4 regions of the Peribacillus sp. QJM3NY_7 genome follow, and region 2 is predicted to be linked to each of the others. Evidence: riboswitches for the same ligand, from Rfam matches in the RefSeq annotation. Region 2 holds a riboswitch; each other region holds the start of a gene.
The links. Region 2 has a riboswitch for S-adenosylmethionine ahead of AC0VX1_RS24045 (5-methyltetrahydropteroyltriglutamate--homocysteine S-methyltransferase). Riboswitches for the same ligand answer to the same signal wherever they lie in the genome.
Positions count from the first base shown of each region.

Region 1: linked by a shared signal. The riboswitch ahead of AC0VX1_RS05430 (methionine biosynthesis PLP-dependent protein) and the one ahead of AC0VX1_RS24045 (5-methyltetrahydropteroyltriglutamate--homocysteine S-methyltransferase) in region 2 are both predicted to bind S-adenosylmethionine.
Region 3: linked by a shared signal. The riboswitch ahead of AC0VX1_RS24795 (O-acetylhomoserine aminocarboxypropyltransferase/cysteine synthase family protein) and the one ahead of AC0VX1_RS24045 (5-methyltetrahydropteroyltriglutamate--homocysteine S-methyltransferase) in region 2 are both predicted to bind S-adenosylmethionine.
Region 4: linked by a shared signal. The riboswitch ahead of AC0VX1_RS05490 (methionine ABC transporter ATP-binding protein) and the one ahead of AC0VX1_RS24045 (5-methyltetrahydropteroyltriglutamate--homocysteine S-methyltransferase) in region 2 are both predicted to bind S-adenosylmethionine.

Region 1 covers NZ_CM149663.1:1,144,233-1,152,117, forward strand. The annotation lists gene AC0VX1_RS05415 (ABC transporter ATP-binding protein) at 1-1,293, shown strand, start outside; gene AC0VX1_RS05420 (type B 50S ribosomal protein L31) at 1,425-1,673, shown strand; gene metC (cystathionine beta-lyase) at 1,761-2,942, opposite strand; gene AC0VX1_RS05430 (methionine biosynthesis PLP-dependent protein) at 2,939-4,051, opposite strand; SAM riboswitch class I at 4,138-4,251, opposite strand; gene fumC (class II fumarate hydratase) at 4,578-5,960, shown strand; gene AC0VX1_RS05440 (hypothetical protein) at 6,070-6,312, shown strand; gene AC0VX1_RS05445 (ABC transporter ATP-binding protein) at 6,370-7,515, opposite strand; gene AC0VX1_RS05450 (PucR family transcriptional regulator) at 7,629-7,885, opposite strand, start outside.
Region 2 covers NZ_CM149663.1:4,971,592-4,979,476, reverse strand. The annotation lists gene AC0VX1_RS24070 (amino acid permease) at 282-1,763, shown strand; gene AC0VX1_RS24065 (CaiB/BaiF CoA transferase family protein) at 2,008-3,108, shown strand; gene AC0VX1_RS24060 (hypothetical protein) at 3,378-3,902, shown strand; gene AC0VX1_RS24055 (MFS transporter) at 4,006-5,181, opposite strand; gene AC0VX1_RS24050 (ArsR/SmtB family transcription factor) at 5,338-5,640, opposite strand; gene AC0VX1_RS24045 (5-methyltetrahydropteroyltriglutamate--homocysteine S-methyltransferase) at 5,850-6,953, opposite strand; SAM riboswitch class I at 7,035-7,136, opposite strand; gene AC0VX1_RS24040 (hypothetical protein) at 7,293-7,712, shown strand; gene AC0VX1_RS24035 (glycerol-3-phosphate responsive antiterminator) at 7,885-7,885, shown strand, end outside.
Region 3 covers NZ_CM149663.1:5,111,870-5,119,754, reverse strand. The annotation lists gene AC0VX1_RS24830 (3-hydroxyacyl-CoA dehydrogenase/enoyl-CoA hydratase family protein) at 1-1,439, shown strand, start outside; gene AC0VX1_RS24825 (acetyl-CoA C-acetyltransferase) at 1,511-2,689, shown strand; gene AC0VX1_RS24820 (acyl-CoA dehydrogenase family protein) at 2,759-4,546, shown strand; gene AC0VX1_RS24815 (arsenate reductase family protein) at 4,688-5,044, shown strand; gene gcvH (glycine cleavage system protein GcvH) at 5,140-5,523, shown strand; gene AC0VX1_RS24805 (toprim domain-containing protein) at 5,619-5,984, shown strand; gene AC0VX1_RS24800 (thioredoxin family protein) at 5,988-6,296, shown strand; SAM riboswitch class I at 6,442-6,549, shown strand; gene AC0VX1_RS24795 (O-acetylhomoserine aminocarboxypropyltransferase/cysteine synthase family protein) at 6,649-7,885, shown strand, end outside.
Region 4 covers NZ_CM149663.1:1,155,571-1,163,455, forward strand. The annotation lists gene AC0VX1_RS05480 (MetQ/NlpA family ABC transporter substrate-binding protein) at 1-492, opposite strand, end outside; gene AC0VX1_RS05485 (methionine ABC transporter permease) at 549-1,217, opposite strand; gene AC0VX1_RS05490 (methionine ABC transporter ATP-binding protein) at 1,204-2,220, opposite strand; SAM riboswitch class I at 2,290-2,394, opposite strand; gene AC0VX1_RS05495 (MBL fold metallo-hydrolase) at 2,678-3,502, shown strand; gene AC0VX1_RS05500 (hypothetical protein) at 3,567-3,755, opposite strand; gene AC0VX1_RS05505 (YheE family protein) at 3,841-4,044, opposite strand; gene AC0VX1_RS05510 (YheC/YheD family endospore coat-associated protein) at 4,108-5,304, opposite strand; gene AC0VX1_RS05515 (YheC/YheD family endospore coat-associated protein) at 5,301-6,668, opposite strand; gene AC0VX1_RS05520 (YheC/YheD family endospore coat-associated protein) at 6,672-7,742, opposite strand; gene AC0VX1_RS05525 (YheC/YheD family endospore coat-associated protein) at 7,759-7,885, opposite strand, start outside.

The DNA.
Region 1 (7,885 bases), 1.7 Mb from region 2:
GCTTTGTTTATTCTGGATCCACGAGTCGGTACCATTGGCCTTCTACTTATTCCGATCATCGTTATCTGGACGATGGTATACCGTAAATTCGCCTCGAAATATAATCACATCATTCGGGAACGGGTCAGCGATATTAATGGAATGATTAATGAATCCATTTCTGGTATGAGCATCATTCAGGCATTTGGACGTGAAAAGGAGACGAAGCAATCTTTTGAAAATCTGAACCGGGAGCATTTTTCCTATCAAAATAAAATGCTCCATTTGAATTCGTTGACGGGTGGAAACTTGATTGGCGTCATTAAGCTTTTGGCGCTGATGGCCTTCGTCTGGTATTTCGGCGGGATTTCCCTTACAGCGGGTTCGGCCATTTCCTTAGGGATGATGTATGCAATTGTTGATTTGATCAGCCGCCTGCTACATCCGCTTCACGGAATCGTCAATCAGTTCGCTAATCTTGAACAGGCGCTTGTTGCAGGGGAGAGGACGTTCAGCTTATTGGATGAGAAGGGATTGGCAGTCAGCGATGAAAACATATCCAGATACAAAGGAAACGTACAATTCGAAAATGTTTCTTTTGGTTATAAGGATAAAGAATATGTGTTAAGGGACATTTCCTTCTCCGCTAAACAGGGGGAAACGGTTGCTTTAGTTGGCCACACCGGTTCAGGAAAAAGCTCCATAATGAATTTATTATTCCGCTTTTATGACAGCAGTGAAGGTCAGATCAAAATCGATGGCAGAAATATATTGGATATCCCCCATCAGACGCTTAGGGAGCATATGGGGATCGTCCTTCAGGACCCCTATTTATTTACTGGCACCATCGCCTCCAATATCAGTCTCAATCATAAAGGCATCACAAGGGAAATGGTTGAAAAAGCATTAAGAGATGTCGGGGGGGACAAAGTGCTGAAGCATCTTCCTTTAGGGCTTGACGAGCCCGTGATCGAAAAAGGCGGAACGCTGTCTTCGGGACAGCGTCAGCTAATCTCTTTTGCCCGTGCCCTTGCATTCAATCCGGCCATATTGATCTTGGATGAAGCGACAGCAAGCATCGACACCGAAACCGAGGCAATTATCCAGGAGGGTATGGAAGTGCTGAAAAAAGGGAGAACGACCTTCATCATTGCACATAGGCTTTCCACGATAAAAAATGCCGACCAAATTCTTGTACTGGAAAAAGGGCGGATTGCAGAGCTTGGTACACATGAGGAATTAATGGAACTGAAAGGAAAGTACTATCAAATGTATGAACTGCAGGCAGGTCCGCATAAAGGTATGGCTGGCTGAATGGAATAGGGGTAGATCATCTAGATTAAACTATAATGAAGGTACCGACTTTTGGTACCTTCAAGCATAATGGTTGATAATAGTAATCATTACGTTTAAGATATACCTATACTGACGATGAGGTGATAATAGTGAAACAAGAAATTCATCCCGATTATCAACAAGTGGTATTCATGGATACCAACAGTGGGTATAAATTTTTGACAGGCTCCACTAAGACGTCCAATGAAACAATCGTTTGGGAAGACGGCCAAACATATCCTTTATTAAAAGTGGAAATCAGCTCGGATACGCACCCTTATTATACAGGAAAGCAGAAGTTTGCTGAAAAAGGCGGACGGGTGGATCGCTTCCTGGATAAATATAATATGAAGAAATGAGAGTTAGGCCATCGGGAAATCGATGGTCTTCTTTTATTGATGGAATAAAAAAGGTGCCCATAAAATATGAGGCACCCACTACTTTAATCATTTTGCAGCAATTGCTTCCTCTTTGGCAATATTGACGAGGGCAGCTTCGAAATCCTTGATTAAATCGTCCGGATTTTCCAGTCCGACAGAGAGGCGGAGCAAGCTATTCGTGATGCCTCGCTTTTCCCTTTCATCAGCAGGCATGGCCGCATGGGACATTTTGGCCGGGTAGGATAATATGGATTCTACCGCTCCCAGGCTTACGGCAAAAACAGGGAGCTCGACAGTGTTCACGAAGGAACGGAAGATTTCCTCACTTTCCAATTCAAATGAAAGGACCGCCCCTGCTCCGAGTGACTGGCCTTTCTGGATGGCGTGCTGTGGATGATCGGCTAGGCCGGGATAATACACTTTTTTCACCAAGGGCTGCTCCTTTAAGTAGGCTGCAATCTTTTCGGCCCCTTTTTGTGAATGTTCCATTCTAACTGACAAGGTTTTCAAGCCTCTCATTACGAGCCAGGCATCCTGAACACCAAGGACCGCTCCAAAGGAGTTTTGAAGCGAACCGAGTCTTGCCGCCAATTCCGGATCTTTCACGACCGCAAGCCCAGCTACCACATCACTATGTCCGGATAAAAACTTCGTCGCGCTATGAAGGACAACATCAGCGCCCAAATTCAGCGGTTTTTGCAATGCGGGCGTCAAGAATGTATTATCAACAAAACTTAAGGCACCGGCTTTTTTTGCGATATCACATACAGCTTGAATATCGGTCACTTTAAGTAAAGGATTTGAAGGCGTTTCAATGTATATGGCCCTGGTATTTGGCTGAACCGCCGCTTTGACACTTTCAAGGTCCGTCATGTCAACGAAGGTATGCTCAATATTGAAACGGTTCAAAACGCTTGTGACCATCCTGAACGTTCCGCCATACACATCTTCGGAAATGACGATATGATCCCCGGCAGACAATAGCAGGAAGGCTGTTGAAATGGCAGCCATACCTGATGAAAAGGCAAAGCCGTGAGTGCCTTCCTCAAGTTCGGCAATGATGTCTTCAAGTGCCTCGCGGGTTGGGTTCCCGCTTCTGCTGTAGTCATATTTGCCGAATTGATCGATATCGGATTGATGGAAAGTCGATGCATGCTGGATGGGGACGCTCACACCGCCCGTTGCCGGATCGAATTTATGTTGATTATGAAGTAATTTTGTTTCAAAGCTAAAATCATGATCTGTCATCGTAGTGCCTCCCTTTTTACATGTGCGAATGCTTGCTGCAAGTCACCAATCAAATCGTCGCTATCCTCGATGCCAACGGAGAAGCGGAGCAGTCGATTACAAACACCGTTTGCCGTTCTGACCTCAAGCGGTATATCGGCATGTGTTTGTGTGGCAGGATAGGTGATGAAGCTTTCAACCCCTCCCAGGCTTTCTGCAAAGGAAATTAATGAGAGCGATTGTAAAAATGGGTTGACCGCCGCTTCATCAATGATGCGGAAAGAAATCATGCCGCCTCGGCCTGGATACAATACGTCCGTAATACAATCATGCTCCGATAAGTAATCTACAAGTATCTTGGCATTCTTTTCATGACGCTCCATCCGCAATGCTAGGGTTTTCATTCCGCGCATCAACAGCCATGAATCAAATGGGCTCAAGACAGCTCCAGTGCCATTATGATGGAAGGCAAGTGCATCACATAATTCAGCGCCGCTAGCAACGATCAGTCCGGCGAGCACATCATTATGACCACCGAGATACTTGGTTGCACTGTGGATCACAATATCAGCTCCAAGTAAGATGGGTTGTTGAATAAGAGGCGTGTAAAAAGTGTTATCAACGATTAGCAATAAATTATATCGTTTAGCCAATGCGGCAACGGCGCTAATATCCGTTTGCTGCATAAGAGGGTTAGTGGGAGTTTCGATGAAGATGGCTTTCGTGTGAGGAGTGATGGCTTTTTCGATATCCTCCAAACAACAAGTGTTTACATAGTCACACTGCAATCCCCATTTTTTAAAACCTTGTTCTAACAGCCGATATGTACCGCCATAAAGATCTTCACTGACAATCCACGCATCCCCGGATTTAAAAAGGGCGAGTATAGTGGAGATGGCGGCCATTCCTGAACTGCAGGCATAGCCTTGGTCTCCTTTTTCCAGATCGGCGATGGATCGCTCCAATAGCTGGCGGGTAGGGTTACCTGTCCTTGTGTAGTCGAATCCCGTCGATTGACCGATTCCTTCGTGGCGAAAAGCTGTTGAAAAGTATACCGGCGGATTGACTGTTCCTGTCGCCGTTTCACTGCGATTTCCTAATTGAGCAAGATATGTTTCAGGTTTATACATGGTTTTCACTGCTCCTTTGAGTTAAATAAAATAAAAAAAAGTCTTCTTTAAGAAGAAGACTTTGATTAAGTAGGGACGAGTCATTCTTCTTATCTTCCAAGTTCATAAACTTGTGGAATTAGCACCTTTTCATTGGTTTGAAACAAATGAAGGTTGCTGAGGTGTCATCGGGCCATTCCCTCTACCTCTCTCGATAAGAGTTTAGATTATTCAATTTCTTTTGAATTTACTATATATACAAAACACTGTCAAGGACATTTTTGGGGTGATGATGTGTTGGTGTTCATGGCCAGGTCAATTGAAGCCTAGCGGTGCCTACACTTTATGTGTCAAAAAAGAATATCCAAATTTTCATCTAAATATGAATGGACTAGGATTTTTCAGATATATGGAAAGGGTCAGCGGGATATTTTTGCTTTAAAATAATAAAGTTTGTACAATGTATGGAGAGAAAGAATAATCCGACATTATTCATTTCATATGCAAAAATTCTTCAATGAATAGTGCAAACTTAGGAGGAGAACACATGGAATACAGAATCGAACGTGATACGATGGGTGAAGTGAAAGTTCCTGCTGATAAATATTGGGGAGCACAAACTGAGAGAAGCCGTAACAATTTCAAAATCGGTAACGAAAAAATGCCGATTGAATTGGTTCGTGCATTTGCATACGTTAAACAAGCTGCTGCAAAGGTGAACTATGATCTTGGCGATCTTTCCGAAGTTAAAAAGAACGCCATCGTCAAGATTTGCGACGAAATCCTTGAAGGTACGCTTGATGAACATTTCCCGCTTGTAGTTTGGCAAACGGGAAGCGGTACGCAAAGTAATATGAATGTGAATGAAGTGGTCGCTAACAAAGGGAATGAATGGTTAAAAGAAAATGGTGAATCGGAAATCCTTCACCCGAATGATGATGTTAACAAGGCACAAAGCTCAAATGATACTTTCCCGACTGCCATGCATATTGCAGCCTTTATGGAAGTTGCTGAAAAATTGGTTCCTGCCATCAAAGCACTTCGTGATACATTCGATATAAAAGAAAAAGAATTTTGGGATGTCGTGAAAATCGGCCGGACACATCTTCAAGATGCTACACCCTTAACATTAGGACAAGAAATTTCCGGTTGGAAAGCGATGCTCGATAAAGACTTGGCGATGATTGAGGAAAGCAGCCAAAAACTATTGAACCTTGCTCTAGGCGGAACGGCTGTAGGAACCGGAATCAATACAAAGAAAGAATTCCCGGGACTTTCTGCCAAACAAATTGCAGCGGATACAGGATATCCTTTTGTCACATCTGATAATAAGTTCCATGCATTGACTAGCCATAACGAAATCGTCTACGCACACGGTGCTTTGAAAGCATTGGCGGCAGATTTAATGAAAATTGCGAACGATGTCAGATGGCTTGCAAGTGGACCGAGAAGCGGAATCGGAGAAATTGCCATTCCGGAAAACGAGCCGGGCAGCTCCATCATGCCAGGTAAAGTCAATCCGACCCAAAGTGAAGCGCTTACCATGATTGCGACACAAATCGTGGGTAACGATGCTACAATTGGCTTTGCAGCAAGCCAAGGTAACTTTGAATTGAATGTATTCAAACCAGTCATCATCTATAACTTCCTGCAAACGGTCAAATTATTGACGGAAGGCATTCATTCCTTCAACGATAATTGTGCGGTTGGCATCACTGCAAATGAAGATAAGATCAAAGAAAATGTAGAGCGTTCCCTTATGCTGGTAACAGCATTGAACCCGCATATCGGTTATGAAAAAGCAGCCAAGATCGCCAAAACTGCCTTCAAGGACAACTCCACGTTAAAAGAAGCGGCATTGAAACTGGAGTTCCTGACGGAAGATGAATTCAAAGCATGGGTCGATCCTGCTAACATGGTTAATAAATAATTGGATGGAAGTACCCTCCCTCTAGCATTAGGGAGGGTGTTTCCATGTGTTAAAATACTGGAATCGACAAATACTGAAATCATAAGTATCTGGAACAGGAGGAAAAACAATGTCTATATGCCCGCTTTGCAACGGTCTAAGAAAAATTCATGTGGATTGCCCGGAATGCGGCAGTGAACTTGAGGATAAAGGGAAATTCATGGATTATGCTGATGATTACAGTGCTTATATGGATATCGACATACTTAAAGAAAACGACGGATACCCTCAATCCCTTCAAAAAGGGCAATGCCCCCATCTCATGAAATGCCCTGAATGCGGACATGATGAAGTGGTATTGGTCCAGGAATGAATCGCCCCTTATTTTAATAAACGTAAAAAGACCCATAATGAATGGGTCTTTTCATGTTTAATTGGCAGATAACTTCATGCTTTCCTGCATCTGTTCATCTTCTTCAACTAAAATGCGATGTTCGGTCCCTTTATCAAAAAAGTGCGCTTTATTCATGTCGAGGGCAAGTTCGATCTTTTCGCCTGCCTGGATAATGTTATTGGCATCGACCCTTGCAACGAAGTCCTGCCCCTCTAAAGTGGAGTAGAGCATGATCTCCGCGCCCATGAGTTCGGCTACATCAATTTGGGTCGTGAATGTAGTGTTAGGGGACTCCGTGAAATAAGCTCCTTCATTATGGAAATCTTCCGGACGGATTCCAAGGATTACATCTTTTCCGACATATCCTTGATCACGTAGCATTTTCATCTTAAATTCAGGTATTTCAAGCGTTTGTTCGCCTATTTTGATTGTGCCTTCTTTTAATGTTCCGGTAAAGAAGTTCATGGCAGGCGATCCGATAAAGCCGCCGACAAACACGTTTATTGGTTTCTCATAAACATCCTTTGGAGCACCGACCTGTTGGATGATACCATCTTTCATTACAACAAGACGTGTCGCCATGGTCATTGCCTCTGTTTGGTCATGTGTGACATATATCGTTGTGGTGTCGAGCCGTTTATGCAGTTTAGCTATTTCAGCGCGCATTTGAACCCGCAGTTTTGCGTCGAGATTGGATAATGGCTCATCCATCAAGAAAACTTTTGCGTCCCTTACAATTGCACGGCCAAGTGCAACACGCTGGCGCTGACCACCTGAAAGCGCTTTAGGTTTCCTGTTTAGCAGCTCTTCAAGTCCGAGAATCCTTGCCGCTTCATTTACTCTTTGCTTGATTTCAGCTTTTGGCGTTTTCCTGAGCTTTAATCCGAATGCCATATTGTCAAATACAGACATATGAGGATATAAGGCGTAGTTCTGGAAAACCATCGCAATATCGCGATCTTTAGGGGGGACATCATTGACCCGCTTGCCGTCTATGTATAAATCCCCTTGGGAAATGTCTTCCAGTCCGGCAATCATCCTTAATGTCGTTGATTTACCGCAACCTGAAGGTCCCACAAAAACGATGAATTCCTTATCGGCAACACGAAGGTTGAAGTCTTTAACAGCCGTCACCTTTTTATCATAAATCTTGAATATATGATCTAACACTAACTCTGCCATGAAAAATCCCCCTTTTAAACTCTTAGATTACTTGTACCAATTAGCTATAGTCTAAGCTATAGGTTTTGAAAAAAATATGGGCATATTGCACAAAAAAGTGTTTACATTGGAAATTAATCATTCAGTAAAAGTATCAAGTATGCAGTAAGGGCATGACGGAAGTTTCTAATATCGAGACCAGTTTTTTCAGAGAATCTATCGATTCGGTATTGTAAGCTGTTCCGATGTATATAAAGCTGTTTGGCGGCATATGTGGCATTGGAGTTACATTCGATATACGTTTTAACCGTTTTGATAAGCTCAGTATCCTGCTTGGTCTTCCCAAGAATTTCATTGATAAACCAATTTGCATTCTTAAAGGATGGATCAT
Region 2 (7,885 bases):
GAATGTATTTAAATTAAACCAAATGAATAAATGTGCAAAAAAACATGGCATAATGTGCAAAAAAGCATGGCGTATAGTGCAAAGAAATTTGTCTATTGAAGGCATTTTTTTGGATAATCTGTTGAATATTGCGCTTTGTAAATTTGGCATGAAAATTGCATATATTCAGAAAAGGAATTCGAATTGTAAATTAGGTCTATTTGAGAGTCTATGAAATAGGAAAATTTATTAAATGATTTCCCCATATATGAAAGCGCTTATATAGAAAGGGATGAAAAATTATGATACCAAAACAAGAAAATGACATCTTGCATCCTCCAAAGCAAGAAGAACAAGGGTTAAAGCGCGGTTTGAAATCCCGCCATTTAACGATGATTTCCATTGGCGGGGCTATTGGTACCGGGCTGTTCCTCAGCAGCGGTGCAGCCATTCATACAGCTGGGCCAGGCGGGGCATTACTTGCTTATGCCTTAGTTGGGGCAATGGTGTACTTCGTGATGACGAGCTTAGGGGAATTGGCAGCCTTAATGCCGACAAGCGGCTCCTTCAGTACCTATGGATCGAAATTCGTCGATCCGGCATTTGGTTTTGCCTTGGGATGGACGTATTGGTTCAATTGGTCGATGACGATAGCCGCAGAGTTGGCAGCCTCGACAATGATCATGAAATTCTGGTTTCCGAATAGTCCATCATTGTTATGGAGTTCATCATTCTTGGTGCTCATTTTCCTATTGAACTATTTATCCGTTAAAGGATATGGTGAAGGGGAATACTGGTTTTCCTTCATAAAAGTAACCGCCATCGTTATTTTCATTATCGTCGGGCTGCTAATGATCGTCGGCATTATGGGCGGCGAAGCGGTAGGCTTTAAAAACTTCACCGTCGATGACGCTCCTTTCCCGGGCGGGTTCATGGGTGTCTTCATCGTTTTCATAGCGGCTGGCTTTTCTTTTCAAGGTACCGAAATTGTCGGTGTGGCTGCCGGGGAAAGTGAAGATCCTGCACGGAATATACCGAAGGCCATTAAAAGTGTCTTCTGGAGGATCTTGCTCTTTTACGTATTGGCAATCTTCGTAATTGGACTCCTTATCCCTTATACGAACTCGAGTTTGCAAGGTGATAACGTCATGGTCAGTCCATTCACGCTCATTTTTGAAAAAGCTGGAGTCGCCTTTGCCGCTTCGCTTATGAATGCCGTCATATTAACAGCGGTATTATCTGCAGGTAACTCAAGTCTATATGCATCAACGCGTATGTTATACTCAATGGCAAAAGATGGGCAAGCACCGCGTATTTTTGCAAAACTTAATAAACGCGGCGTACCGGTTGCAGGCATGATTTTGACATGCTCCATCGGCATGCTGGCCTTCTTAGCCTCCGTATTCGGCGATGGTAAAGTGTATATTTGGTTAATGAATGCCATCGGAATTACAGGATTCATCTTTTGGCTCGGAATATCCATCAGCCATTACCGTTTCCGGAAAGCGTTCATCGCTCAAGGCCATTCATTGGAGAAGCTGCCATATAAGGCATTATGGTTCCCGATCGGCCCGATCTTTGCCATTTTAATCGGCATGATCGTCATCCTGTCCCAAAATATCCAAGCCTTTTTCTCAGACCACATCGATTGGGGCAGTGTTGTAGCTGCATACTTGGGGATTCCGCTTTTCCTTGGTCTATGGCTTGGCTATAAATTTATAAGAAAAACTAAATTCGTTAAACTTGATGAAGTCGAATTTGACTTTGACAAAAAATATGAATGAACAAGCTTAAAGTAAAAGCAGCCGGACAATGCAGTTTTAAATTGTCCGGCTTTTCCTTGTTTTCTATAGGCTCATTATCAAAAGCCAGGAAGCTGATTCCTGGTTTTTTATTTTTATTAAATGGAAATTTATACAAATGTTATGGGAGGTGTTATATGATAATCATAAAACTCGGCTAAATTGCACGTACGGAACGACTGGAAGGCTTTTACTATTTTCAAGGGAAAGGGAAGGTGCACGGCTGATGACCTTATTGACTCATTTAAAAGTATTGGACTTTTCAACGTTACTGCCAGGCCCATTTGCCACTTTGATGCTAGCGGATTTAGGAGCGGATGTTTTGAAGGTAGAGAGGCCGGGGACAAAGGATTCATGGGGTGTGAACCAATATCTTAACAGATCGAAGAAGTCGATCACGCTGGATTTAAAACAATCCGAGTCTATCGAATCCGTAAGAAACCTAGTGACGGAATACGATATCGTCATTGAACAATTCCGTCCAGGTGTCATGGAACGTCTGGGACTGGGGTATGAGGCATTAAAATCGATCAACCCGAAGCTGATTTACTGTTCCATCACGGGCTACGGCCAGACTGGTCCTTATAAAGACCGACCGGGACATGATATCAATTATATTTCGATTGCTGGCTTATCAGGCTATTCCGGTACGAAAAAGGACGGTCCGGCAAAAAACGGAACCCAAATAGCAGATCTTGCCGGAGGCTCATTGCATGCTGTCATCGGAATATTATCTGCAGTCATACACAGGGAAAGAACAGGATTCGGCCAAGCCATCGACATCAGCATGACCGACTGCAGTTTTACCTTGAATGCCATATCCGCACCTCTGAGTTTACAAGGTGGCCTTGAACTTGAACCAGAAAAACTGATGCTGAACGGAGGGTCTTTTTATGACTTTTACGAAACGAAGGATGGACGCTATTTTTCGGTAGGCAGCCTTGAGCCCCCTTTTCGAAAAGCATTATGTGAAGCGATCGGTGCACCCGAATTATATGAGCTGAGCATGAAAAGCGATGAAGAAAGCGGAATCAGGTTTAAAACGGCCGTCCGGCTGGCTTTCCTGGAAAGAGATTTTCAAGAATGGCAGGAGATATTCGCTGAATTCGAGGCCTGCGCAGAACCAGTGCTGACTTTCACAGAAGCGGCCGAGCATCCCCAATTGAAGGAGAGGGGAATGATCGTCGAGGTTCCTGACGGAAAAGGGAATGTCCAGAGGCAAATCGCCTGCCCGATCAAAACATCGGTTTTTACCCCTGGATATAAACATGCAGGCTTGGAGCCAGGACAAAACAACGCAGAAATCCTTCGAACCCCCAATCGCTAAATAAAGATGTAAAGGCTATCGCTTTTCTAGTTTTTTGGAAGGTGATAGCCTGTTTTTTTTGAATGCCGGAAAAAGCAGGGGGAGGGTCGATATGATCGTTCGAAGTTCGAAGGTCGAAGTGAAGCGGAAGGAGAATAATTATCCTCTTATCATTTGTGGAAAGCAACATATTACCACTGTGAAAATTTACTAGTTATAACCAGTGTGGGCAGGGTATCAGAGTAGCATCCTGGTAAGGAAATCGCTGGTAAGGAGGGGGTTAGTTAAATATGTTTGGTCTCTCTGATATCATTAAATTTCTATTTTCCTTTTTTTTGATCATGCCGATCGTTACGCTGATACATTTGAGCGGGCATATTTTCTTTGTTACGCTCTTTGGGGGATCAGAAAAGAAAATCTTGATCGGTTGTGGCAATAAACTTTTCGCCTTTCGGAACATAGAGGTGAGGAAATATTATTTTTGGAATGGGACTTGCGAGTTCAAGGGATTGAAACATGATAATCGATTGACGAATACGCTGATATATTTAGGGGGGGCTATCTTTAATTTAATCAGCATGCTGATCATATATAGCTTAGTGTATCAGAATATCCTGGACAGCTCGGTGATCTGGTATCAATTCATCTATTTTTCTTTCTACGTTATGTTTTTCTCCCTGTTTCCGATGTATTTCTCGGACGGATCGCCTAGTGATGGGAAGGCTGCGGAATTGGCCTTGAGGAACAAGCTGGAAGATAGGGTGACGGATGATATATTCGTGAAGAAAATGGAGGATGATGATAGCTGCAAGTAAAAAGGGAACGTCCAGATGGCCGTTCTTTTTTTTATTTGCTTTCAGTTTTAGGATTCATCATAAGGCTAAAATCTAGCCTTATGATAAATGTTTATATAACGGTCTAGGATTTTATGGACTGTGCTATTTTCCTGCTTGACGATGAACTTGAAAGGACCAGAACAATGACCATGGCAATGGCAACCCCTGTTGCACCGATCCAGGTTATGGAAGCAAGGGATACTTGTTCTACAGCAACACCGCCAATTCCAGCACCGGCGGCCATGGCCAATTGCATCATCGACTGATTCAGACCGAGCATGACTCCTGATGATTCAGGCTCAAGGGTCGCTAAATGATATTGCTGTGTCGGCCCTGATGACCATGCTGCGAACGACCATAATGTAAGGATTATCAAAACGGCCATCAATGAATTCGTAACGATGGATAACATGATGATCATCACAATATGAAGCGCCATTCCGCCAACTAGTGTAAATGATACACCCCATCGATCCGTACTATATCCGCCAAACTTTGATCCGATCAGGCTTGCGATACCGAATATAAGCAAGGCCGTGCTAAGTATAGAGTCACTTATCCCTGATACTGATAGCAGGTAAGGGGATAGATAGGTATAAGCTATCGAGTATCCGCCAAGCCAGAAGAAGGTTATCGATAATCCAAGGGCAACTTTCCTTTTTTTAAGAAGGGCCAGTTGCTGGAGAAGCGGTACTGGTTTATCCCCTTTGGTGGGAGGAATGGTAAAGGATAAAACGATCATGGCAATCAGGCCGAATAGGGCGATTCCGCCAAAGACGGATTTCCACCCGAATGCATCTGCCATGATTCTTCCGAGAGGTACGCCAATGATAAGGGAAGCTGTAAACCCCATGACAACTGTCGCAATAGAACTGGCTTGTTTATCTGGCGGAGCAAGCTTAGCGGCAATATTCAGAGCGGTGACTACAACCAATCCTGCACCAAGTGCCATGATTATGCGTGCAAATAGAAAAGGGCCAAAGCCTGGTAATAGAAAGGCAAGCAGATTGGCCACTACGAATAGTCCAAGGGAATACAACATTAATCTTCGTCTGTCTAAACTTGCTGTCAAAGCCATGAGAATGGGTGTACCGATTGCGTAGACAAGGGAGAAAATTGTAATGAGCTGTCCTGCGGCAGCAAGGGTCACTCCAAGAGAATCCGCAATCTTATCCAAAATTCCGGATATGATGAATTCGGATGTTCCTACTAAAAAACTGATGATCGCTAACATGTAAATTTTCCATGTATTAAGCAAAATAGATTCACTCCTCATTAATGATTATTGATTTTATATAAAGACATATCGCAATATGTTGATATGTATGAATAAAAAAATAAACATATCGCGAAATATCGAAATGTTAGAGAGAAAAATGAACCCAACCCTCTAAGGTACGGATCAAGCTCATTTTCATACTTCTTCTTTCAAGAAATCAGTAATTTTTGAGATTGCCTCTTCATCTCGTTTGTAATACGTAAACTTTCCTATCCGCTCCGTTTTAATCAATCCTGCTCTAAGAAGCATCGAGAGGTATTGAGAGGCCGTGGACTGGGTCATGTTTAATTTTTCCGTAATCTGACTTACGCAAACGCCGGTTTCCTTCATGTCTATTCCCTCATGAGGGGTGAAGTGGAGTTCAGGCGCCTTGAGCCATTGTAAGATTTGCAACCTGGATTCATTGGATAATGCTTTAAATATCTCGATTGTTTTCATACATTTCATTATATCGAGAATTATCGATATGTCAAATGGTTTTATCATTCATCGTTATTCATAAATAGTAAAACTTGATACCGTTATCTAAAGAGTCATTAAAGGAATGGAAGTGTATTATTGCAAGAACCTAATCGGCTCCCATATCAGTGCGGGCCGATTAGGTTGTTCAAATCCTGTAAATCAGAATTAAAGTCTCCGCTAAATAATCATTCCCATACTTCTTTCGCTACATCAACGACGAATTTCAGCTTTTCCCATTGCTGTGCTTCGGTTAGCTTGTTGCCGTGATGGGTGGAGGCGAAGCCGCATTGAGGGCTTAAGCATAATTGTTCGAGCGGAACGAAGTGCGATGCTTCTTTAATGCGTGCCTTAACAGCTTCCTTGTCCTCGATTTCTCCATTTTTTGAAGTGACGACACCCAGTACGACCCGTGCACCGCCATTTGGAATGTATTCCAATGGTTTGAAATCCCCTGAGCGTTGATCATCATATTCCAAGAAGAATCCATCCACTTTTTCTTTTGCCAATAAAGTTGGGGCGATACGGGCATAGCTTCCTTCAAACGCCCATGTCGACTGGTAGTTTCCGCGACATAGATGGGTAGTGACGATAAGGTCTTCTGGTTTGCCTTCCAATGCTCCATTAATGACCCGAAGTGCAAGATCAATTAATTGTTCCCTCGTATATTTTCCATCTTTGAACTGGAAATCCGGAGCTGAAAGTCTGGCAATATATACATCATCCAATTGAAGATAACGCACACCTGCTTCATAAAAGGCTTTCAAAGCATGCTGATAGGCGTTGATGATATCATTTGCATAGTCTTCAATATCAGGGTAGACGTCTTCATTATGAATGCCTGCAGCAAATAATTGATTCGGACTGGGGATGGTTTGCTTGGCAACGGCACGTCCGTTCACGATTTTGTTCAATTCAATGAAATCACGAATGAAGGGATGTTCAGGGTTGAATGAAACCTTCCCGGTATTGCGAACATTATATCTCTCTGTTTCGACACCATCGAATGTGAGGCCTTTTTCAGTTACATATCCCTCGATGCCATTTAAATGTTCGAGGAAGTCAAAGTGCCACCATGTTCGTCTGAATTCACCGTCCGTAACTGCCTCTAAACCAACTTCGATTTGTTTATCGACGATCCGATTGATTTCTTCAGTTTCAATTTCACGAAGCCTCTCAGCTGAAATGGTACCTTCCTTAAAGTCCTTCCTGGCAATATGTAAACGTTCCGGTCTTAATAAACTTCCGACGTGGTCCGCCCTGAATGGTGCTTTCGTTAATGTGATTGACATGTTGATTCCTTCTTTCCTTTTAAAAATAAAAAACCTCTTCTTAAAAATAAGAAGAGGTGTTGGTAACAAAGCTATATACTCTTCTTATCTTCAAGTTTTTACACTTCTGGAATTAGCACAGTACAAGATCGGTCTGTTGCTGAGGCATCAAAGGGCCAGTCCCTCCACCTCTCTGGATAAGAGTTGTCTATTAAATTAACTATGACTATACAGGTAGTTTTTACGAAGGTCAAGGGGTGGAGCTGGAATATTTCGAATATACCGTTTATTAATCCGGGCTGAAATGTTAACGGCATCAGGGAGTCCGGCATATGCTTTGAGTGGGGAGGGAATGCAAGGATGAGTCCATTCAAAAATGGCATACCGATTACGGTAACTGATGCCATGATAGAGAGAATCATAAAAATGAAATCATCTGATCAGGATATTAAAGTCGAAATTAAGCCAAAGCATATTGTGCTTTCCGGAACGATGGAAGTGAAAAAAATGATGTTTAAGAAAAACGTGGCTTTCCGAATTACATTAAAACCGGTTCATGTGGAAAAAAGAACGATTTCATTTGAATTAGTCGAAATGGAACCAATTGACAGGGATTTCATCAACAAAAGGATATTTAACAGACCGCCATTTTTTGAATATGAAAAAAGAGCGATCAAAATGAATGTTAATGCTTGGAGCATCGTGAGAAAAATTCCCATTGGCACAATTAAATCGTATGAACTCGTCGAAGGTGCATTGAAAATGAAACTCTCTTTATGATTCAAGGGGATATTTTACATATATCCTTTGCTGCAATCTATAAAGGGTGTGAAAGGTATGATAGTGTTAAGGTTACATGGTTCATGAAAAAATGTGTTTGATAAATCAAGTTCTTTAAAATATACTAAATGACTTGAAGTTTTGAGTTTTTCTGGTAATGAGGAGGATAATGA
Region 3 (7,885 bases), 140 kb from region 2:
ATCCCGAAACCCTTGAATATGCTGCACGAAAAAGATTAAAAACGCCTTCCATCGAAATGGCTAAACAGGCCAAGGGCTTGGATAATAAAATGAAAGCGCTTGTTTATAGTGAAGACCGTGCCGGCCAATTGCTATGGAATGTCCTGAATCCGGCGCTTGTGTATTCTGCCCAGCTGCTTGGGGATATCGCGGATGACATCGTGGCGATCGATCAAGCGATGAAATGGGGATTTGGATGGTCCACAGGCCCATTTGAAACCTGGGATGCGATAGGTGTAGAAAAATCGGCAGCCCGAATGGAAGCGGAAGGCATCACCGTTCCGCAATGGGTTAAGGATATGCTCGCTAAAGGCATCTCATCATTCTATAAAGAAGAAAATGGCATAGTTCACTATTATGATAATGGTGAATATAAAGAGCTTGTCGAAAATCCTAAAGTGATCAATCTTAAAGCGATCAAGAAGCAAAAAGGCGTAATCAAGAAAAACAGTGGCGCAAGCTTGATCGATATCGGCGATGGAGTGGCTCTGCTTGAATTCACTTCGCCGAATAATGCAATCGGTCTGGATATCATACAAATGATCAATGCCGCGGTTGACGAAGCGGAAACGAATTTTAAAGGCCTGGTCATCGGAAACCAAGGAAAGAATTTCTGTGTTGGAGCTAATATTGCAATGATGCTGATGGAAGCGCAGGATGACAATATTTTTGAACTCGATATGGTCATCAGCCAATTCCAACAGGCGATGCTTAAAATTAAGTACAGTGCAGTTCCTGTAGTGGTTGCCCCGTTTAATATGACACTTGGCGGGGGTGCTGAAGTGTCCCTTCCGGCAGCGCGCATCCAGGCAACGACTGAAGCGTATATGGGACTGGTGGAACCTGGTGTCGGCTTGATCCCAGGCGGCGGCGGGACTAAAGAACTTTATGTGAAGACGTTGAGGAATATGCCGAAGGGCGTTGACTTCGACTTACAGAAAGTGGCCAACCAAGTATTTGAAACGGTCGCCATGGCAAAAGTTTCGACCTCCGCCGAGGAAGCGAGAGGGAATAATTTCCTTGATTCAGCTGATGGAATAAGCGTGAATGCAGATCATCAGCTATATGATGCGAAACAGGCGGTACTTTCCATGCATGAACAAGGCTATACCGCTCCAGCCCGCACAAAGATCCCTGTCGTAGGTGAAACTGGATATGCCGCACTGCTATTAGGGGCGGAATCCATGCGCCTTTCAGGATTCTTATCTGAACATGACCTTGTCATAGCCAAAGAGCTGGCATACGTCCTGGCAGGGGGGAAACTCCCATTTGGCACGGAAGTAGATGAACAGTATATCTTGAACCTGGAAAAACAGGCATTCCTAAAACTGATTTCGACTCCGAAATCCCAGGCAAGGATGCAGCACATGCTCGTTAAAGGTAAACCACTCCGTAATTGATGAATAGATGAAGATATGGCCAAAACGAGATCAATAGATCGATAGCTTAAAAATGAGTAAGGGGGATCCTCATGAAAGAAGCGGTAATAGTAGCTGGAGCAAGGACTCCGGTAGGAAGAGCGAAAAAAGGTTCTCTTGCTAGTGTACGCCCTGATGATTTAGGGGCTCTTGTCGTAAAGGAAACGTTAAAGCGTGCAGGGAATTATGAAGGAACGATAGATGACCTGATTATCGGTTGTGCAATGCCTGAAGCGGAACAAGGCTTGAACATGGCGCGTAACATTGGAGCATTGGCGGGATTGCCTTATACAGTACCGGCCATAACGATTAATCGTTACTGTTCAAGCGGGCTGCAAAGTATCGCATATGGAGCGGAAAGGATCATGCTCGGCCAAAGTGATACAGTCATTGCAGGCGGAGCGGAATCCATGAGCCTTTTGCCAATGATGGGCCATGTAACACGTCCGAACGCGAGACTAGCGGAAACGGCACCGGAATATTATATGGGTATGGGGCACACTGCTGAAGCCGTTGCCAAAAAATACGGCATTTCCCGTGACGATCAAGATGCATTTTCTGTTAGAAGTCATCAGAAGGCGGCTAAGGCCATTGCAGAAGGAAAGTTTTCCGATGAAATCGTACCGGTTGACGTTACCCTTCGTTCAGTGGGGCCAGATCTTAAGTTGAAGGAAAAATCATTTACTTTTACACAGGATGAGGGCGTTCGTCCAGGAACGACTGCTGAAGTGCTGAAAAAATTAAGACCTGCATTCTCCGTTACGGGATCCGTAACAGCAGGGAATTCATCACAGACGAGTGATGGTGCAGCCGCGGTCATGGTCATGGACGGGGAAAAGGCTTCTTCCTTGGGGATGAAACCGATGGGTAAGTTCCGTTCCTTTGCTGTAGCAGGAGTACCGCCTGAAATTATGGGCATCGGACCGATTGCAGCCATACCTAAAGCTTTGAAGCTAGCGGGTCTTGAATTATCGGATATTGGTTTATTTGAATTGAATGAAGCCTTTGCTTCCCAATCCATTCAAATCATTCGTGAGCTCGGATTGAATGAAGAGATTGTCAATGTAAATGGCGGAGCCATCGCCCTAGGCCATCCACTAGGATGTTCGGGAGCAAAATTGACATTAAGCCTGCTTCATGAAATGAAGCGCAGAAACCAACAGTTCGGAGTCGTGACAATGTGTATCGGCGGCGGGATGGGTGCTGCCGGAGTGTTTGAATTAATGGCGTAATCCGACCCCTTCCGGAAGCTGTCATGCTTCCGGCGGGTTTACTATCTTAAACACATAGGAGGAAATAACATGTCCAATCAAACTACAGATAACCTCATTAAAGGCGGGGCCTTCTTAATAGAAGATATTACGTATGATCAAGTGTTTACACCGGAAGATTATTCTGATGAGCATAAAATGATTGCCAAAACTTCCGAGGAATTCGTAGTGAATGAAATTCTGCCGCAGGTTGAACATTTAGAAAACCATGAGTTTGACCGTTCCGTTAAATTACTGAAGCATGCAGGTGAAATCGGTTTACTTGGTGCTGATGTTCCTGAGGAATACAGCGGATTGGGTCTCGATAAAATCAGTTCTGCATTGATTACGGAAAAAATGGCACTTGCAGGCGGTTTCGGAATTACGCATGGTGCACATGTAGGTATCGGCTCTTTGCCAATCGTATTATTCGGGAATGAAGACCAAAAGAAAAAATACCTTCCTTTACTTGCAACGGGTGAGAAGATTGCTGCGTATGCCTTAACGGAACCAAGCTCAGGTTCAGATGCCTTGGGAGCAAAAACGACAGCGAAATTGAATGCAGAAGGAACACACTATATTTTAAATGGTGAAAAACAATGGATTACAAATGCAGGTTTTGCAGATGTCTTCTGTGTATACGCCAAAATCGACGGCGAACAATTCTCCGCTTTCATTGTTGAGCGTGATTATAAAGGCGTATCAACTGGGGCTGAAGAAAAGAAAATGGGGATCAAAAGCTCATCTACACGTACTTTAATCCTCGAAGATGTTCATGTACCAGTCGAAAACCTTTTGGGTGTAGCCGGAAAAGGTCATATCATCGCTTTCAATATCCTGAATATCGGCCGCTATAAATTAGGCGTCGGTGCTGTCGGCGGATCTAAACGTGCCCTTGAGATTACAGCTGCTTATACGAATCAACGTCAACAGTTCAAAACGAAAATTTCCGATTTTAACTTGACGAAAGAAAAACTTGCAACAATGGCAGCTAAAATTTATGCAGCAGAAAGTTCTGTATATCGTACGGTTGGCCTTTATGATCAAAGACAAAGCAAATTGACGGATGAGCAAGTGAAAGATGGGAAATCAATGGCGGCTGCAATCGCTGAGTATGCCATTGAATGTTCATTGAATAAATTCTTTGCTTCCGAAGTATTGGATTACGTTACGGACGAAGGCGTACAGCTTCATGGCGGTTATGGTTTCATGCAGGAGTATGAAATTGAAAAAGCATATCGCGATTCCCGTATTAACCGAATCTTTGAAGGTACAAATGAAATCAATAGATTGCTTGTCCCGGGAACATTCCTGAAGAAAGCACTTAAAGGGGAATTGCCGCTACTTCAAAAAGCTCAGGGCCTGCAAGAGGAATTAATGATGATGATGCCGGAAGAACCTGGCGATGAGCCACTGGCACAAGAAAAAATGCTTGTTAGGAACGCTAAGAAAATCGGTATTCTGGCAGCTGGGCTTGCGGCACAGAAATATGGCAAAAATCTTGATCAAGAACAAGAAATCCTCTCCAACATTGCTGATATCGCATCCCTTGCCTATGCAGCTGAATCCGTGGTATTGCGTACGGAAAAAGCAATTGCAGCTACAGGTCTTGAGAAGAACAAACAAAAAGTGCTGTACACTGAAATCTTCGTTCAGGAAGCTTTCAATGAAATAGAACAGCATGCAAAGGAAACGTTAATTGCGGTGGAAACAGGCGATACTCTTCGCATCATGCTTTCGTCGCTCCGTAAGCTGACAAGACACACTCCGATCAATGTCATTGCGAAAAAACGCGAAGCATCCGTCAAAGTAATCGAAACGGAAAAATATGCTCTTTAAGCAATGAGTCAGAATCCGTAAAGGGAATGCCCGTAAAGGCATTCCCTTTATTTCCTTTGATGAAATCGCATTGGAAATTCAAAAGACATTTCGTTGTATTGCGTGGTAAAAACGGGTATTCTATTGATAGGTGGTGAAATGATGGGCTTAACATTATATTGGTACCCAAAATGCGGTACATGCCGTAATGCGAAGAAGTGGCTGGATAATCATGAACTGCAATATGAAGCGATCCATATAGCGGATAATCCCCCTTCGCGAACTGAAATAGAACAACTATATAAAAACAGCAATTTGGAGTTGAAGAAGTTTTTCAATACTAGCGGTCAAAAATATCGGGAGCTGGGCTTAAAGGATAAGCTGAAAGAAGCTTCTGAAGCAGAGATGCTTGATATATTGTCCACAGATGGAATGCTTCTGAAAAGGCCGATTGTTACGGATGGCACCAAAGTGACGGTAGGATTCAAAGAAGAGCAATTCGAACAGGTTTGGAACTGAAATTTCACAAAATATTTGGTTAATTCCTTACTTAAACAAACAATCTACCTTATAATGGAATAGATAAAATAAGATGTACATATGGAGGGTTAATTATGACAACTACACCAAAAGAACTTCGTTACACTAAAGAACATGAATGGGTCAAAACGGAAGATGGAACAGTGCGCATTGGAATTACGGCATTCGCACAGTCCGAGCTAGGGGACATCGTATTCGTTGAGCTTCCGGAAATCGGCGATGAATTGAAAGCGAACGAACCATTTGGAAGCGTTGAATCCGTTAAGACCGTTTCTGAGCTTTATGCACCTATCAGTGGCAAGGTTGTTGAAGTGAACGAAGATTTAAGTGACAACCCTGAATATGTAAATGAGTCTCCTTATGAAAAGGCATGGATGGTCGTGCTTGAACCATCTAATAGCAGTGATATTGAAAACTTGATGAGCGCTGAAGAGTATGAGAGTTTAATCAACGGTTAAAAAAGAAAGGAGAGGGGGGACTGAAAAGGCCTGCTCTCTTTTTCATTTGTACAGTGGGTGAGTTGCGCACATAATTCGTGAGATGGAGTGATGACATGGAGTGGGGCGAATTCGATAAAGTGATCATTGTAGAAGGCAGTTCCGATAAAAGAAAAGTTGCCTCCGTTTTAAATGAAGATGTGGAAATAAGATGTACGAATGGGACCATATCATTAACTAAGCTGGATGAATTAGTGGATGAATTGATGGACCGTGATGTTTATCTCCTTTTTGACGCAGATGAATCAGGAGAAAAGCTGCGGAAGCAGTTCCGAAGGGAAATGCCGGAAGCGAACCACCTGTATATTAATAAAATGTACAAAGAAGTGGAGAGCTCACCCGAACATCATATCGCAACTGTGCTCCTATCTGCCAATATGAATGTGAAAATGAAATTTTTAAGTCAAAGGGTGAACGACTAATTGATGCAGGAATGGAAAGAAGAAGAGTGTAAGCTTGCTGTTGAAAATGGGGAAACCTTTTGCTTATATTTATATACACCTTTATGCGGAACCTGTCAGGTGGCCTCCAAGATGCTGACGATATCCTTGGAGCTTTTCCCCGAATTGAAGGCAGGCAAAATGAATATGAACTATATCCAAGCAATTGCCGAATCATATGAAATCGAAAGTGTTCCTTGCTTATTGCTTTTCAAAGAAGGGCAGCTGCACAAAAAAATATATGCCTTTCAATCCGTTCCTTATTTGTACGGATTGCTTAAGGAAATCAGTTAGGAAACCAATCAGAACCGCGGTTGGTTTTCTTTGTTGCTGACATTTGAATGAGAGCAGGAAATAAACAAAGAATATTCTAACAATTCATTGACTGATTTAATCTAAAATGCTATATTTTGAATTAAGTAATGGCAGAATTTAATAGTTCTTATCAAGAGTGGCGGAGGGACTGGCCCGACGAAGCCCGGCAACCGGTATAAATTTTTATATACGGTGCTAATTCCAGCAGAGTGTTGGCTCTGGTAGATGAGGTGTGTTCTTGAAACCTCTTCTTATTGAAGTGGTTTTTTTGTTTATAAAAAGCCAGATTTCATATAAATCCAACTAAATCCATAGAAAAAGGTGAAATTAAATGTCAGAGAAAAAGTTACGTTTTGAAACATTGAGTGTTCATGGCGGTCTGCAAGCTGATGAAACAGGTGTCCGTGCCGTTCCTATCTACCAAAGCAATGCATACTTGTTCAAGGACACCAACCATGCAGCAAATTTATTTGGCCTGAAGGAGAATGGCTATATATATTCACGGCTTCATAATCCCACGGTCAGCGTTTTTGAGGAAAGAATGGCCTTATTGGAAGGCGGTATCGGCGGATTGGCAACGGCAAGCGGAATGGCCGCCATCTCACTTTCAATCCTGAATATTGCTGCTGCAGGGGATGAGATTGTTTCAGCCTCTACATTATATGGCGGTACGTATAACCTTTTCGAAAACACTCTTCCTAAATATGGGATCAAAGTGAAGTTCGTTTCTCCCGATGACCCTGAGAATTTCAAAAGGGCGATTACACCAAGAACTAAAGCCATTTTTGCTGAAACGATCGGAAATCCAAGTTTGAGGGTGCTCGATATTGAAGCGGTAGCGGAAATCGCCCACGAAGCCGGCATACCTTTAATCATTGATAATACCTTCGCGACACCATATCTTTGCAGACCAATTGATTTTGGAGCGGATATTGTCATCCATTCCGCTACAAAATGGCTTCTTGGAAATGGAACGACGCTAGGCGGTGTCATCGTGGATGGAGGGAAATTCGATTGGAACTCGCCGAACTATCCTGGCTTCACGGAGCCTGACCCAAGTTACGACGGTCTGGTATACGCCGAGGCAGTTGGCCCTGCCGCATTCATAACGAAAGCCCGGGTCCAGTTACTCCGTGATTTGGGCCCTGCGCTAAGTGCCCAAAGTGCATTCCAGTTTACGCTTGGACTTGAAACGCTGCATGTAAGAATGAAAGAGCATCTATCAAACACCAAGTCTGTCATTCAATATTTAAAAAACCATCCTGCCGTGACCTGGGTTTCACATCCTGGTGATGAGGAACATCCCGATAAAGCCCTTGCGGATAAATATTTGCCAAAGGGAGCTGGATCTGTCGTCACATTTGGGATTCAAGGTAATCGCGAAGCTGGGGCAAAACTTATCAATTCGGTGGAATTATGGTCCCATGTGGCGAATGTAGGGGATGCGAAGAGCTTGATCATCCACCCAGCAAGTACGACCCATCAACAATTGAATGAGGCGGGTCTTGCGAAAGCGGGTGTAAGTGCCGATCAAGTCCGTTTATCGATTGGGATTGAAAATGTAGACG
Region 4 (7,885 bases), 1.7 Mb from region 2:
GTCGACATTTGGATCGACTTCAATCAACCCTTCATCCACCAGCACTTTTAGTGCACGTGCCAGGTTAACCGGATCATTGGGCACTGCAAGGGATGTACCGTCTTTCACTTCTTTCAATGAATTATACTTATTAGAATATATGCCCATTGGCGCTGTTGGAACTATGATAAGGTCGGAAAGCTTTAAATCATTTTCTTTAGCGAAGTTATCCATGTACACTTTATGCTGGAAAAGGTTGGCGTCGATCGAGTTGTTGCCAAGCGACTTATTCGGCTGGATATAGTCGGTGAATTCGACGATCTCTATTTTGTATCCGAGATCTTCCAGACCTGGTTTGATGGCCTCCTTAACCATATCGGCGTACGGCCCGGTAGTCGCCCCGATCTTCAATTCTTTTTTGTCTTCTGTATTTGGGGATGCATCATCGCTCCCGCAAGCTGCCAAGCCGAGTGCAAGTGCACAGACTGATAATAACGAAGCTATTTTCTTCATTTGAAATTCCTCCTGAGTAATGAAATGTATTGAGTCATTAAAAAAAGTGATTGAACCTATCGCTTGTTAACTATGTATGAAACTTTGTCACCAACCATTTGAATGAGTTGCACAAGGCAGATCAGCACGACGATCGTCGTGATCATGACTGTGTTGTCATATCGGTAATATCCGTACCGGATGGCCAGGTCGCCAATTCCGCCACCGCCGATTGTCCCAGCCATTGCTGAGTAACCGATTAGCGATATGGTCGTTAATGTCAGTCCTTGAATGATTCCCGGTTTTGCCTCTGGAAGAAGTACATCCTTAATGATCATCCATGGAGTGGCACCTACGGCAATTGCAGCTTCAATCACTCCTCTGTCTATTTCACGTAATGCCGTTTCAACAATCCTTGCAAAAAAAGGTATTGCGGATACGGACAGGGAAACAGAAGCTGCTCTTGGCCCTATCGTCGATCCTGTAAGTAGGTCCGTTAAAGGAAGGAGGGCGACCAAGAGAATGATGAACGGGATTGAACGGACAATATTGACTGCGAAACCGAGAGATCGATTCACGATGCCATTTTCAAAAAATAAATTCCTGGTTGTTGTAAATAGCAATACTCCAAGCGGTAAACCGATCAGCAGGGCTACTGCAAGAGAAACGCCGACCATATAAATCGTTTCAAGAAAGGCTTTATTAAGATCAGGTAAAATATTGACGATGGGATTAAGCAGTGACATGTTTTAACACCTCCACAGAACTGGAACGATTTTTTATATATTCCAATGCCGAATGAATTTGGACGGCATCGCCAATTAACTCGATGATTAAAATGCCTAAAGGAACATCCTGGATATACTCAATTTTACCGTGTAAAATATTTCCGTTTACTGCATGGGATTGGAGAGTATCCGAAAGAATCGATTCACCGGCGGTTTGCCCTTCGAATTGGATCTTAATAATCGTACCTTCACTTTCTTCAATCAAGTGCGAAGGGAGTTCGAAATCCAGTACACTGCTAATGAATTGCTTCGTTAACTCCTGTTTGGGCTGTGAAAATATTTCATAAACGGGTCCTTCTTCAATTACCCGGCCATCCTGCATCACGGCGACTCGGTGGCATAGTTCTTTGACCACTTCCATTTCATGTGTAATCAACACGATGGTGATACCAAGCTCACTGCTTATCTTTTTCAATAACTGTAAAATCGCTTTTGTAGTTGTTGGATCAAGGGCAGAAGTCGCTTCATCACATAATAGTACAGTGGGTTCATTTGCTAACGCACGAGCGATGCCGACCCGTTGCTTCTGTCCACCGCTAAGCTGTGCAGGATAGACATTTTTCTTATCGCTGAGCCCTACTATTTCCAACAATTCCAATACACGTAACTTAGTCGCGTCCTTCGATCGATGCGCGGCCCTTAAGGCGAAAGCGACATTTTCATAAACGGTTTTTGAACTGACCAGGGAAAAGTGCTGGAATATCATTCCGATTTTTTGGCGTTGTTTACGAAGCTCTTTGCTAGATAAAGAGGTTAAATCAATGCCGTCGATAATGATATTTCCACCTGTCGGACGTTCAAGCAAATTCAAGCAGCGGAGTAATGAGCTTTTTCCAGCTCCGCTGTAGCCGACAATTCCATATATTTCACCAGTTTGAATGGTTAAAGATACGTTATCCACTCCGATAACTCGGTTTTTCTTCGAGACGTATTCCTTTCGGACTGAACGGATTTCAATCATGAGCTTTCCCCCTTACACATTAAAAAAGCTGCCTCTATCATTCAGAAAGAGGCAGCGAAATCATATCTCGGCTTATCTTTCAGAATGCAATCATTCTGCAGGAATTGGCACCGTTCCCTAAGGGCGGTTGCCGGACATCACAGGGCCTGATCCCTCCGTCACTCTTGATAAGTAAATTATTATTTTAGAATATTTCAAGTTTTATAATATAATCTATATTATTTGTAAAATCCGGCAATGTCAATCGTTTCTTTGATTTTTTTGTCATTAAATCTGGTACAGTCCGTCAAAACGATTCATGGAAAATGGGCTATTATGCAATAATCCAGCATTTTCATCAATGTTAATTATTCCAATATTTCCTTGTCAAAAAGGTAAAGTGGTACTACATTTATTATAGTAAAGTTAAAAAAAGGAAGATGAAACTATATTTATACAATGATGGGGAGGAAACCGAATGATAGAGATCAAGACGATAAATGATGTGGTTTGCGTGCATGGGACTCCTGGCGGGAACAAGGCGGGGATGAGTGTGTATGTCTTTTTAACGGATGGCTTATTGATAGATACTGGCGCACAGATTTTATTGGAAGAGCTCATCCCATTCTATGAATCCGCAGACTTCGACTCAGTGGCCCTGACTCACTATCATGAAGACCATACGGGGGGCGCTGCCTGGATACAGGAACATAAAAAGGTCCCTCTTTTCATTAACCCGATGTCGGTTGAGGTTTGTTCAAAGGATGCTGAATATCCTGAATATCGCAAAAATTTCTGGGGAAAGAGAGACGCCTTTAAAGCTGAGCCTCTGGGGAAGGCCATTCATTCCCGTACCCAAACGTGGGAGCCGATTTTTACCCCAGGTCATGCAAAGGACCATATGGTGTATTTGAATCACAATAATGGCGTGCTCTTTTCAGGAGACCTTTTCGTAACCCCAAAAACAAAACTTGTCTTACGGGAAGAGTCCGTCCCGGTGATCATCGATTCCATAAAAAGATTGCTTCAATATGACTTCGGGGAAGTGTTTTGCTGTCATGCTGGGCATGTCCCTGATGGGAAGGAGATGTTTCGAAAAAAACTGGATTATCTGGAAAATCTCCAAGGGGAAATTTTACGCTTGCATTCTCAAGGGCTGACCGTTCATGAAATCCAGCAGGTTGTTTTACCGAATCGCTATCCCCTTATCGAGATATCTGGGCATGAATGGGATTCAGAGCATATCATTACATCGATATTAAACGAAAATATTTTAAGTGCGAGGGAGAATGGGACTATTTGATTGCTATCCGTTTAACGGTCTGACTGAAATAAAAGAGAGCTCTCCATAAGAGAGCCCACATTATTCATTTATTGACATTGGGATCTGTTTCATCATAAAAATCATGTGCTTCTTCAATGTTCTGAAGGTTAGCGACTTCATACACATTTCCGCCCGCCATTCCTTCATTGATGATACGGTCGATATCCAGGTAAACGGAGTCCTTGCCATCATATTCGGTATCCTTCAAAAATGTCATTTTTTCTTTATCCAATAGAAATCCCTCCTAGCCTTTTCTTTAGTTTAGGCAAAGGAGTTTTTTTTATTCTGTTTAGCGATTTCATGAATGTAAAGGGGTTTCATTCATAAACATGGAAGATCATTAAATCATGTATCATGCTTTTGAGTTTGGTTTCATCTGTTTCGGAAGGCGGATTGGCTGTCCACTCGATGGATCCATCTTTATGATACAAGGCTTTGACTGCCTGCTTGTTGAAATAAAAGGAAATTTTCCATCCTGGCAGATTCTTATGCAATGGCTCCCATTGAAAATGAGTGATCATATGTATTACCTCCATATATACTGTTTCTCATTCGATTATAATGGAAAACGGCAGCTGGAGGTGTTATTTTCTTTTCAGGTTGGGAAAAGTTAATTCAATGAAAAGATTTTTTAAATGCAAAAGCCTGTTTGTTTCAATTTCTTCTTCATCGAATTGCATCGGCTTTGAGTTCACTTCGTATATGAAAAGCGAGCCCGATTCGTCTTCCCCTATATCAATGGAAAACTCTCCGAGAAACCCGATCTTTTTTGAAAGTATCTCTCCGCATTTTTGGGCGACATTCGCTAATTTCAGATCCAGGTTTTTTGATTTAAGGTCCTGATAAGGAAAAAGCTTTCCGCCTCGGGGAGTGTGGGTGGTGATTTCCTGGGTTTGCGACATCCTTACCGCTTTGCCGGTCACTTTATAAAAACCTTTTTCATAATGGACGAGAATCCGGTAATCATAACGATGCCCAAAGAGTTTTTTTGGTATGATCGCCTGTTGAGCAAGATAGCTCCTTTTTAATAAATCCCTTTTTTTTGTATCCCAGAAGGAAGCAAAATCAGGGAAGGACTCACTATGCTTTAAGCTATTGAACAATAGGGTATCATCATCATTTTTGATAATGGTATAAATGCCCTTCCCTTGGCTTCCTTTGCATGGCTTAAGGTATATATGCCTGTATGTCTCCAGGAAAGAATCAAGGCAACCGCTGTTTCGTAAGACCATGGTGGGCGGAAGGTGGTTGGTGAGGGATCCATCTTCAGTTAATGCTTCGAACATCACATATTTATCTATAAAACAGGGGTTAAATAGAGTCATTCGGTTATCTTTAAAATGTGTGATAAGATGTTCGAATTCCTCTGACGCCTCATAGCTCCTCCAGGGGATACGGTTATAGACGATGTCAGGGAAGGGCACTTTACATTCAATCCACTTGTTTGAAATGGAGGAAAAAAGATACCCTTTCATCGACTCGGAATGAAGGGCATTTCCTGTGAATACATACGCCAATATTCCATGTTTCAATAAATATAATGATAAGTCCCGAAAAAGGGTCAGGTTTCCACCCAAACCTGATTCCTTTTTGGGATTGGAAACAGTTAAAATTCCGACGGTTAGCATCCGGTTACCCGGAAATGTTGTGATTGGAATTAGAGGTTGATTCGAATGGTTCTTTTTATAGCTGATTTCTTCTTCGGCAGAGCCGGCGAAAAGTTCCGCATTCTCATGAGTGTGGTGCCAATTTTCAGTGGGGATATCATAAAAAATGTTCATTGCGGCACTCTGATTGATTTTGTAATCGTCTGTTCCGTAAGATAAATGGCATAATCAAGGCTTAGCTTTCTGGTCAGCAATTCGAAATCCTTGAGTTTTGGATGGGAGAAGATGGAACGTCCAGGCTTGGAATTGGCTTCAAACATCCAAACCTGCCCTTTTTTATCCAATCCAAAATCGAATCCTATTTCTGCGATGATGCCGTCCAAGTTCTTTTCTATACTGTCACTTAAAATCAGTGCGGCTTCCGATAGCTTTCGTTCGACTTCTGTCGCCTCATCGTCATCTCCAAACAGTTCGGCAACCGTTTTGATGACACCCCCGCTTTTAATATGGGTCGTGACGCTGCCGGCGCCGGCGATTTTTGCGGCAATCGCGGTCACCTGCCATTTTCCATTACTGTCCTTGTTCGTATGGACCCGGAAATCCACTGGACGTTTTTCAGATCGAATTAATGGGATGCCCTGCTGCACGATCAGATTCTCGAGCGGGCGGTCGTGAAAAATGTGTTTAACGATGGATTCCAATGTCGAAAACCGTTGCAGTTTATTTTCTTTTGCTTCGTTTGTATAGCGGCAATAGTAAACATTCTCATGCTTATCATAAAGAATTTGGTGAATCCCTAGACCGAGGCTACCGTGAATGGGCTTTATATAAACTTGCCGGTAATGCGAAAGAAGGGTTTCCACCACGGATATGGATTGAAATGGATACGTTTCCGGCAAATAAGGCAGTGCCCGCTCATCTGCGCATAACCTTTCATTTACATCCCATTTATTGAAAAATCCGGGGTTATACCATGGTATGGTATATATTTTTTGGAATTTCTGCTTCACTTCTTTAGGTCCATCACGGTTTTCCGTCAACCGATTTGGTAGCCGGTCATAGATGACATTAGGAAAAGGAAATTCATAAATGTTCCAGTCATCTTTATCAAATACATAGCCTTTGATTGTCTCCTCATCCCAATTGATTACATTCTCTCCAAAAACAAAGGGAATACAGCCTGTGGTCTTGCTAAGCGAAAGGAGCTTTGCGAAAAATTCAGATCTCTCCCCTAAAGGTTTGTTTGAAAGGCCAGTGAAGCCTGAGGAAAAGATTCCGACAAGCGGTCCGATATGGATGCTCTTGCCGTATATGAATAAATGAAGGGGAATATCGGTATGATCGAATAGTAGAGATTCCGCAAGACTTTTCGATAGCACGATTGTTTGATTGACGGCCGGGTTTTGTTTGACGATGGCAGGACATGAATGCCGTCCGAAATAAATTAATTCAATCTCTGCCAAATCTCCAAGCTCTGAAGGGTAGTAGAGAACATTGCCAGGGATAGCGGCAATTTCGGCAGGATAAGTCTTTCTCACTTCCTATTCACCTGCTTTCTGAAGCTGTTCGGCTAAATACTGGCTATACTGAAACGGTGCTCGATGAATATCTTTCATGGTCTCCGGCTGTAGTGCCTGAATGATTTTCCTGCCAGGCTTCGAGTTAATGTCCATTATCCATATTTGGCCTTTTTTATCGATGCCTAGATCAATTCCCAACTCGAATAATCTTTCAAAGACTGCTTCGGTTTCAACGGGCAGGGTGCGAAGGATATGATGAATCTTTTGTTCGACAGCAATCGAAATCGTTTCCGGGTTTCTTTTGTTGAAGGTATCCAATGAAATGGCTTCCCCGCCTGTGGCAAGATTTGAAGTAATTCCGTCTTTTTGTCCCGTGCGAATTCCGCGGCCCCGTTCCATCCATTGATTCTTCTCGTTTTTTTGAAGTAAAATCCGTAAATCGAATGGCTCATTATTTTGGGTGCAAAGTTCCAAATATGGCTGGCAAAGATAACGGTATCGATTTAATAAATGCTGCAGCCATTTGTTAAGCTGAGATTTGGAGGAGAATGGGCGGTCATATTTGGTGCCCTTTTTCGTCATGGAAACCAAAGTCCCGTCTTCGGTTTTTGAAAGGAGATAGATTCCTGTACCGCCTGCACCGAATTCAGGTTTGATGATGATTTTATCCAGGCGTTCCAAATGTCCTATAATATCTTCAGGTGTCGTCACTTGTACGGTTTCTGGAAAAAATGCCTGTAGGTGTGGATGGTTTTTTAGGATTTGGTACACTTCCCACTTACCAGGAAGGCCCAGTCCTAAGAAATTCGTGTTATCTTTTAACCACTCGATTTTGTGTCGCGTTTCCGTTGACTCACGGACTAAACCGTGAAAACAGCGATCATATACAAAATCAGGTAAATCAAAAGATGTGGCAATCCAAGTTTCGTTCTCGGCATCAAAACGCTCGCCCCTCACTTTTTTCAGATCCATATCAATATTTTCCAGTGAGAATTTGCAAACTTTCATATTAAATGATTTAGCGGTTTTGGCTATTTCGGTGAAGTAGTTGTTTTCATGAGTATCCGACGCGGCCATTAATCCTATTAACACGTGCTAGCAACTCCTTTTATGGATGGTTTTCGCGGTTAAGGGCAAGCATGAAATCTATGATTGATTTTACTGATGGACGAAAGGTTTCATAGTTGCCTTGAAATTTTTTCGAAGGTTTTGAATTCACTTCGATGATCCATGGA